Regions from separate parts of the Kitasatospora sp. NBC_01250 genome, predicted to be linked through region 2. Evidence: riboswitches for the same ligand, from Rfam matches in the RefSeq annotation. Region 2 holds a riboswitch; each other region holds the start of a gene.
What was found. Region 2 has a riboswitch for cobalamin ahead of OG500_RS10425 (HoxN/HupN/NixA family nickel/cobalt transporter). Riboswitches for the same ligand answer to the same signal wherever they lie in the genome.
Positions count from the first base shown of each region.

Region 1 (2,192 bases), 530 kb from region 2:
GGCCCGCCACTCGGACAAGCGGGGGCGGGCCTACGGGCTCGGCACGGTGCTGCTGGCGGCGGGCCTGCTGGCGGGGTGGCTGGGCTACGCGCTCTTCTGAGCCGCGGAGCACCCCGGCGGCAGGTCAGACCGGGATCCCGCCGGTGTCCTGGCGGGCCAGCAGCGCCCAGAAGCGGTCGAGCCGCGGCACCGCCGGCTCCGCGGACCGCGGGCCCTTTGCGGCGGGCGCCGGGGTGCCCCAGGAGCCGGCGCCCCAGTGCGAGGCCACCTGGTACTCGCCCGGGAGCGCGGCCAGCACCGCGGCCAGGCTCGGCCGCGGCACCGGCACCAGCGCCGCCACCGCCGGCAGCTGGGCCTGCCAGCGCCCCTCGACGCAACTCCGCAGCCGCTGGTCGAGCGCCTCGCCCGCGCCGCACACCCGCAGCACCAGGTCCCGCAGGGTCAGGCCGAGCACCTCGACCAGCGCGGCGCTCTGCTCCGGGGTTCCGCTCCAGCGCCCGGTGCGCTCGGCGCCGAGGTAGGCGTCCGGGCCCATCCCGATCCGGGCCGCGGCCTGCTCCGCGGTCAGCTCCCGGGCCACCCGGAAGTCGCGCAGCGAGGCGGGCGGTGCGCCCATCAGCTCGGCCGCCGGGCACCACAGGGCCCGGGCCAGCGCGATGAACTCCCGCTCGGTGGGGCGCAGCTCGCCGCTCTCCCAGGCGGTCAGGTGGGGCGCGAGCAGGCGCACGCCGTGCGCGGACATCGCGCGCACCACCTGTTCGGGCGTCAGGCCGAGGCTCTCCCGGTGGGCGCGGGCGGCCCGCGGGGAGAACGGGACCGGGGTGGGGGCCGGTGGCCTGCTTCTTCGCATGGGCCGACGCTAGAGTCGGGGTCGCGGCGCCCCCACCCGCGGAACGCACGAAGCCGGTCGGCGGCCCGCCGACCGCCGTTGGACGATCGGCCAGCGGCTGCGGCGCGAGGCCGGCGCCCCCGCCGCTGGTCCGGTACCGGCCCGGGCGCCCCGGTGGTGTGACCGACTCGGCCGGTGACCTGGTTGACTCCCGCTTCGCGCGCGTGATGGGATCCTTGGGCCAATCGGAGGCATGGAGAGGAAGCCGGTGCGAATCCGGCGCGGTCCCGCCACTGTCACCGGGGAGCACGCCCGACGAACGGTCACGGCGGTCCGCCACAGGGCCGTTGGAAGGCCCGGGGGTGCGTCACCACCCGGGAGCCAGGAGACTCTCGCCCCCGTTTCGTCGATCCAGGGCGCGGACCCTGAGTGAGGACACGCAACAGATGGCGGGGGTTTCCCACCGCGCGCTGCCGTACGCCCTCGGCGCCCTGGCCGGCTACGCCGCCGACGCCCGGTTCGGCGACCCGCGCCGCGGCCACCCGGTGGCCGCCTTCGGCCGGGCGGCCGGACGGCTGGAACGCGCGCTCTGGCGCGACCACCGCGGGGCGGGGGCGCTGCACACCGCGCTCTGCGTCACCGCGGTGGCGGCGGGCGCGGCGGGCGTGCAGCAGCTGGCCGGCCGGCACCGGGCGGGCGCCGCCGCGCTGACCGCCGCCGCCACCTGGACCGTGCTCGGCGGCAGTTCGCTCGCCCGCGAGGCCCGTACCGTCGGCACCGCGCTGACCGCCGGCGATCTGGCAGCCGCCCGCCGGCGCCTGCCGCACCTGTGCGGGCGCGACCCGAGCGCGCTGGACGAGCAGCAGCTGGCCCGCGCCGTGGTCGAGTCGGTGGCCGAGAACACCGCCGACGCCGTGGTCAACGCCCTGGTCTGGGGCGCGGTCGCGGGCGCCCCCGGGCTGCTCGCGTTCCGGGCCGTCAACACGCTGGACGCGATGGTGGGTCACAAGTCGGCGCGCTACCGCCGGTTCGGCTGGGCCGCGGCCCGGCTGGACGACGTGGCCGGCTGGCCCGGCGCCCGGCTGACCGCGCTGCTCACGGTGGCCGCGGCGGAGCGCCGGGACACCGCCTGGCGCGTCTGGCGGCGCGACGGCGGCGCGCACCCGAGCCCGAACGCCGGGCAGGCCGAATCGGCCTTCGCGGGCGCGCTGGGCGTACGCCTGGGCGGCACGCTGCACTACGGCGCCAAGGTGGAGCACCGGCCGGTGCTCGGCGCCGAACTGCGCCCGGTCGCGGTGGCGGACATCGAGCGGGCCTGCCGGCTCTCGCGCCGGGTCGGGCTGCTGGCGCTGGGGACCACGGT
Region 1 is NZ_CP108476.1:3,044,829-3,047,020, forward strand. Features, by position in the region: gene OG500_RS12225 (hypothetical protein) at 1-100, shown strand, start outside; gene OG500_RS12230 (XRE family transcriptional regulator) at 125-850, opposite strand; cobalamin riboswitch at 1,062-1,243, shown strand; gene OG500_RS12235 (cobalamin biosynthesis protein) at 1,276-2,192, shown strand, end outside.
Region 1: another riboswitch for cobalamin. It lies ahead of OG500_RS12235 (cobalamin biosynthesis protein); the one in region 2 lies ahead of OG500_RS10425 (HoxN/HupN/NixA family nickel/cobalt transporter).

Region 2 (2,192 bases):
CCGGTCCGCCGTCCGCTTCCCGCGCCCGCTCAGCGGGCGGGCCGACCCGCCCTACGCCTTCTCCTTCTCCGGTCTCAAGACCGCCGCCGCCCGCTGGGTGGAGGCGCAGCGGGCGGGCGGGGCCGAGCCGCGGGTCGCCGACGCCGCCGCCGCGCTGCAGGAGGCGATCGCCGACACGCTGACCCGCAAGGCGGTGCGTGCCTGCCGCGACCACGCGATCGGCACCCTGGTGCTGGTCGGCGGGGTGGCCGCCAACTCGCGGGTCCGTGCGCTGGCCGAACGGCGCTGCGCGGCGGCGGGCATCGCGCTGCGGGTACCGCCGGTGGGCCTGTGCACCGACAACGGCGCGATGGTCGCCGCCGTCGGCGACCTGCTGGTGCGGGCCGGGGCCGAACCCGCCCCCGCGGACCTCTCGATCGACCCCTCGGCCCCGCTGGAGTTCGCGCGGCTGACCCCGACGGCACGGGAGCCGCAGCTCACCGGGTGAGGTGCGTCGCAGTCGGCCGGGCTTGTCGACATGACGATCCAGCACCTACGGTGTTGATCGCCGTGGTGTTCGGGAAGACCGGTGACGGACCCTCAACAGGGGTCCCAGACCGGAGCGGCCCTCGCCACTGTGATCGGGAAGTGTCCGCGTCGCGCCCGTCCACGACGGGCCGCCACCGGGTGCCGCAAGGCGCCCGGGAAGGCGAGCCGCGGACACGTTCGACCCGTCAGCCAGGAGACCGGCCACGGCACCTTACGAGAACTGTCCACGAGGTGCTGGAGAGGCGTTCCCTGCCATGAGTCTGCCCGAAAACCCCGTCATACCCGCCCCGGCCGCGACAGCCCCGGCGGCCGGCACTCCCCCGCGCTGGCAGCGCGCCGACACGATCCGCACCGCCGGACTGCTGACGGTCATCGTGGCCATGCACGTGGTGGGCTTCGCCGTCCTGCTGGGCATGGTCACCCCGCACCACTACGAGATCGGCGGCAAGGTCTTCGGCCTCGGTCTGGGCATCACCGCCTACACCCTCGGCATGCGGCACGCCTTCGACGCCGACCACATCGCCGCCATCGACAACACCACCCGCAAGCTGATGGCCGACGGTCAGCGGCCGGTCTCGGTCGGCTTCTGGTTCGCCATCGGCCACTCCACCATCGTGATGGGGCTGGCCGCGCTGATCGCGACGGGTGCCAAGATCGCGGGCACCCTGGTGGACGACAAGTCCAACGCCCGGCTGACGCTGGGCGTCATCGGCACCAGCGTCTCCGGCGGCTTCCTCTACCTGATCGCCGCCCTCAACCTGGTCGCGCTCTTCGGCATCCACCGGGTCTTCAAGGCGATGCGGGCCGGCCAGTTCGACGAGCACGAGCTGGAGAAGCACCTGGCCAACCGCGGGTTCATGAACCGGATCCTGGGCCGGCTGACCAACTCCATCACCCGCCCCTGGCAGATGTACCCGATCGGTGTGCTCTTCGGCCTCGGCTTCGACACCGCCACCGAGGTGACGCTGATGGTGATGGCCGGCTCCGGCGCCGCCGCGGGGCTGCCCTGGTACGCGATCCTGCTGCTGCCGCTGCTCTTCGCCTCGGGCATGAGCCTGTTCGACACGCTCGACGGCACCTTCATGAACTTCGCCTACCACTGGGCGTTCTCCAACCCGGTCCGCAAGGTGTACTACAACCTCACCATCACCGGGCTCTCGATCGCGGTGGCCTTCTTCATCGGCACCATCGAGCTGGTCGGCGTGCTGCACGACAAGCTGGACCTCACCGACCCGGTCAGCGGCTGGATCTCCGGGATCGACCTCAACAACGTCGGCTACGTGATCGTCGGCCTGTTCGTGGTGGTCTGGGCCTGCGCGCTGGGGTACTGGAAGTTCGCGGGGGTGGAGAAGCGCTGGGCCGGGGCCCCGGCCGCTGACTGAGCCTCACGGCCCGTCCCGCCGCCGCCGTCCACCGACTCGGGTGTACGGTCGATCGGACGGCCCCGGGTGACTCGGGTGACCGAGGAGCCAGGCGGGGGCCGGGCGGGAGGAACGATGCGGCGGCGCCATCTCCAGCGGCCGGAGCGCCGACGGGCGGAGCGCCGGCGGCCAGAACGTCAACGGCCAGGGCGTCAACGGCCGGGCCCGCGGTGGACGGTGGCGGCCGTCCTGTCGCTCGCGCTGCTGCTGACACCGCTGCTGGCCGGCTGCGGCGGCAGCTCG
Region 2 is NZ_CP108476.1:2,518,493-2,520,684, forward strand. Features, by position in the region: gene tsaD (tRNA (adenosine(37)-N6)-threonylcarbamoyltransferase complex transferase subunit TsaD) at 1-487, shown strand, start outside; cobalamin riboswitch at 534-748, shown strand; gene OG500_RS10425 (HoxN/HupN/NixA family nickel/cobalt transporter) at 783-1,910, shown strand.

Region 3 (2,192 bases), 3.1 Mb from region 2:
TGCCGCGGATCAGGCTGCCGCGCGAGCGGATCCGGGAGTAGGACAGGCCGATGCCGCCGGCGTGCTTGGACAGCCGGGCGATCTGGGCGTACCGGGAGTAGATCGAGTCCAGGTTGTCCAGCGGCGAGTCCAGCAGGTAGCAGCTGGACATCTGCGGGTGCCGGGTGCCGGAGTTGAACAGGGTGGGCGAGGAGGGCAGGTAGGAGAGCGCGCTCATCAGGGCGTAGAGCTCGGCCACCTCGCGCACCGACTGCTCGTCGTCGCCGACCGCCAGGCCGCAGGCGACGCGGAGCAGGAAGTGCTGCGGGGTCTCGATCACCTTGCGGGTGATCGGGTGGCGCAGCAGGTAGCGGGACTGCACGGTGCGCAGGCCGAAGTACTCGAACCGGTCGTCGCCGCGGGTGTCGATCAGCGCGTCCAGGGCCTCGGCGTGCTTGGCCACGAAGGCGGCGGTGCTGTCGCCGATCAGGCCCTCGGTGTGGCCCACCGCGATCGAGGCGGCGAAGGACAGGGCGCCCTGGCCGATCGCCTCGTCGGCGATCTCCTGGGCGAGCAGGCGGGCGGCCAGCTTCGAGTACTGGGGGTCCTCGGCGATCATCGAGGCTGCGGCGTCCACGGCCAGCCCGCGCAGTTCGGCGAAGTCCGAACCGGCGTGACGGCCGCGCAGCGCGGCGGCGGCGACGTGGCCGGGGTCCACCTGGGGGAGGTCGGTGCTTCGGTCGGTGAGCAGCCGAAGCAGCGCGGCCCCGGGGTCGGTCTGGGCGTCGTTGGAGGCACCGCCAGGCCGGAGGCTGGGGGAAGAACCCTGTGAGGGCAGGGTAACTGAGTCAACGACGGTCAAGGCGCTCTCTCCTGTGGCGGCGGCGGACTGGCGGAGTCCGTGGCCCGCGCGCGCGGCAGGGCAGAACAGCACGCCGAAACTTTCCGGCGCGCGTCATCCACCCTGGCCTGCCCGCGAGGCCGGACGGTACAGCTGTGCATGAAGGCGTCTGCGGGGAAGCCCGGTGGCACACCGTCGGCAGGTAACCGGACTCGCGGGCACCCGTGGGCGCAGCCGCTCACCGTTGCGGGGCAGTCCCGGACTTCCACCGGATTCCCCTGCGTCGACAGCGAGAGTGAGCATACATGTAGTGGTAGCCGCTTCGAGCAACCCCATATGTAGTGTCGCGTGGAGTGGTGAAACCGACACCAGATGGCCGCAATGTCAGCTGGTGCCAGGCGCCATCTGCACGTTGTGGTCGCCGAGGTCGTCCGCCACCGAGGCCCGGCGGGAGGGGTGGACCCGGCTCAGCAGGACCAGCTTGACCCAGGGGAGGGCGTCGGTCCGGGTGGCCTGGAACTGGCTGCGGAGCACCTCGGCGGTCTGCGGCGGGAGCGCGGCCAGCGGGTCGGCTCCGGTGCCGGTGGACACCAGCCAGATCCGGTTGGTGTTGGCTGCGCAGGCGTCCGGGTCGTCGCACTCCTGGGCCGAGTAGAGGCCGGTGACGGCGGCCGACTTCTGCAGCAGGATATCCTTCGGGGCGGTCCTGACGTCGCGCAGCTCGTAGGCCATCGACATCCGCTCCTGCAGGATCCCGCTGTAGACGATGCCGTCGCCGGGCTGCTGGTCGTGCAGCATGATCCGGGTGAGCTGGTCGTAGTCCGGCTCGCCCGCAAGGTCCTGATGGGTCGCCCGGATCCCGGGCCAGGCCGTCCAGCCGAGTCCGGCGACCGCGGCGGCGACCAGCACCCAGCTGAGCAGCCGGCGCGGCAGTGCGGGGCGGGCCTCGCGGGTGAGCGGCCCGGCGATGCGGCAGACCGCGGCGGCGGCCAGCAGCGCCCAGGCTGGCAGGGTGAAGAGCAGGTAGCGGTTGAGGAAGAGGTGCAGCCAGCTTGCGGTGGCGAAGGTCACCAGCGGCGGCAGCAGCGCCCAGGCCGCGAGCAGGGCGGCGTGCCGACGGGCCGCCAGCAGCCCCAGCAGACCCACGGCCAGCACCGCGAGCCCGACGTGCCAGGACAGGAAGAGCGTGTCCGGGTAGTTCCTGAGGTCGGTGAGCCCGGTCCTGTTCCAGGCGATCTGGGCGCTCTGCGCCTGACCCTGCAGCACCATCGGGACCGTCAGCGAGCCGCCGGCCAGCACGGCGGCGGTGAAGGCCCAGCGGGGGACCAGGTCGGCCTTGCGGGTGCCGGTGAGCACGGCGGCCAGGTGGCCG
Region 3 is NZ_CP108476.1:5,664,033-5,666,224, forward strand. Features, by position in the region: gene OG500_RS23930 (ribonucleoside-diphosphate reductase subunit alpha) at 1-739, opposite strand, end outside; cobalamin riboswitch at 1,001-1,129, opposite strand; gene OG500_RS23935 (glycosyltransferase family 39 protein) at 1,205-2,192, opposite strand, start outside.
Region 3: another riboswitch for cobalamin. It lies ahead of OG500_RS23930 (ribonucleoside-diphosphate reductase subunit alpha); the one in region 2 lies ahead of OG500_RS10425 (HoxN/HupN/NixA family nickel/cobalt transporter).

Region 4 (2,192 bases), 1.9 Mb from region 2:
GAGCGCCCTGATCCCGGCGGCGGCCGGCGGCCTGGGCCAGCAGTTGGCCCGGGTGCTCTCGCGGCGCGGCGTGCACGTGATCGGCACCGTCTCCAGCGAGGCCAAGGCCGCCGCCGCCACCGCGGCGGGGGTGCGCGACGTGCTGGTGGTGCCGCCGGGCGGCTTCGAGGAGGCCGACAAGATCGCCTCCCAGGTGCGGGAGCTGACCGGTGGCCGGGGCGTGGACGTGGTCTACGACGGCGTGGGCCGCGACACCTTCCGCACTGGCCTGGCCGCGCTGCGCCCGCGCGGCACCTTCGTCCTGGTCGGCGCGGCCTCCGGCCCCGTGCCCCCGTTCGACCCGCAGCACCTGGGCTCCGGCGGCTCGCTCTTCCTGACCCGCCCGACGCTGGTCGACCACGCCACCGATCCCGCCGAACTCGCCGAGCGCGCCCACGAGGTGTTCGCCTGGCTGCGCGACGGAACCCTCTCGGCCGACGTCGCCCAGCGCTACCCCCTGGCCGAGGCCGCACGCGCCCACGCCGACCTGCAGAGCCGCCGCACCACGGGCAAGCTCCTCCTGCTGCCCTGACCCGCGCCGATCGAACGCCCTGGTGCCCGCAGCCCCTGGCTCCGGGCACCAGGGCGTTTCCACACGGCCTTGCGGCCGCCGGCTCCTCGGCACCCGGCAGGCCGGGCTCCTGCGAAGCGGGGGAGGCCTGCGGCGGATCCGAGCTCGTCCCACGATGTGGGCAGTCGAGTGATTCACCCGCGACTCGCCGGTGGATCGGCTATAGGCTGACCGGTGCAACTGGTTCGCCCTGTCCGCCAGGCAGGGTGTCGCAAGAGGGAACCCGGTGGGAATCCGGGACTGCCCCGCAGCGGTGAGTGGGAACGACCGCCGTCATACGCACTGGGTCCGGGAGTTCGGGCCTGGGAAGCGACGGCCAGTAGGTGTCCGCCCTTCAAGGGTGGGCGTGCCCGCGAGTCCGAAGACCTGCCCGTTGTGCGCACGCGACCGTTCGCGCGCGGAAATCCCGGTGACCTCGTGGGCGGGTCGGCGTGCACAACCAGGCGGGTCCGGCGCATTCTGGCGTCTGCGGCCCCGCCCGGTTCGGCACCTCTTCGCGTCCCGTGACATCGCCGGGAACCCTGAGACAGGCTCGCGAAGGAGAGTCCCTTGACCACGAAGTCCGCAGCCGCGGCAACCCGCTCCACCGTCCACGGCTACCCCCGCCAGGGCCGTAACCGGGAGCTCAAGAAGGCGATCGAGGGCTACTGGAAGGGCACGGTCACCGCCGAAGCCCTGCTGGCCACCGCCGCCGACCTGCGCCGGGAGAACTGGCGGCAGCTCACCGAGGCCGGTATCGCCCAGGTGCCCACCGGTGATTTCTCGCTCTACGACCACGTGCTGGACACCACCGTCGCCGTCGGGGCGATCCCGGCCCGCCACCGCGCCGCCGTCGACGCCGACCCGCTGGACGGGTACTTCGCGATGGCCCGCGGCACCCAGGACGTCGCGCCGCTGGAGATGACCAAGTGGTTCGACACCAACTACCACTACCTGGTGCCCGAACTCGGCCCCGACACCACCTTCGCGGCGAACCCCGCCAAGGCCGTCGCCGAGTTGCGCGAGGCGCTGGCGCTCGGCCACGACGCCCGCCCGGTGCTGGTCGGCCCGGTCACCTACCTGCTGCTGGCCAAGCCGGCGCCCGGGGTGGCCGAGAACTTCCAGCCGATCACCCTGCTGGACCGGCTGTTGCCGGTCTACACCGACCTGCTGGCGCAGCTGCGCGCCGCCGGTGCCGCGTGGGTGCAACTGGACGAGCCCGCGCTGGTGCAGGACCGCACCCCGGCCGAGCTGAACGCCGCCGCCCGCGCCTACCGTGACCTCGGTGCCCTGACCGACCGGCCGAAGCTGCTGGTCGCCAGCTACTTCGACCGCCTGGGCGAGGCGCTGCCGGTGCTCGCCAAGGCCCCGGTGGAGGGCCTGGCCCTGGACTTCACCGGGCCCGCCGCCGCCAACCTGGACGGCCTCGCCGCCGTCGGCGGGCTGCCCGGCAAGCGGCTGGTCGCCGGTGTGGTCGACGGCCGCAACATCTGGATCAACGACCTGGGGAAGTCGCTGGCCACCCTGGCGACCCTGCTCGGGCTGGCCGGTACCGTGGACGTCGCACCGTCCTGCTCGCTGCTGCACGTCCCGCTGGACGCCG
Region 4 is NZ_CP108476.1:597,238-599,429, reverse strand. Features, by position in the region: gene OG500_RS02870 (quinone oxidoreductase family protein) at 1-571, shown strand, start outside; cobalamin riboswitch at 775-998, shown strand; gene metE (5-methyltetrahydropteroyltriglutamate--homocysteine S-methyltransferase) at 1,160-2,192, shown strand, end outside.
Region 4: another riboswitch for cobalamin. It lies ahead of metE (5-methyltetrahydropteroyltriglutamate--homocysteine S-methyltransferase); the one in region 2 lies ahead of OG500_RS10425 (HoxN/HupN/NixA family nickel/cobalt transporter).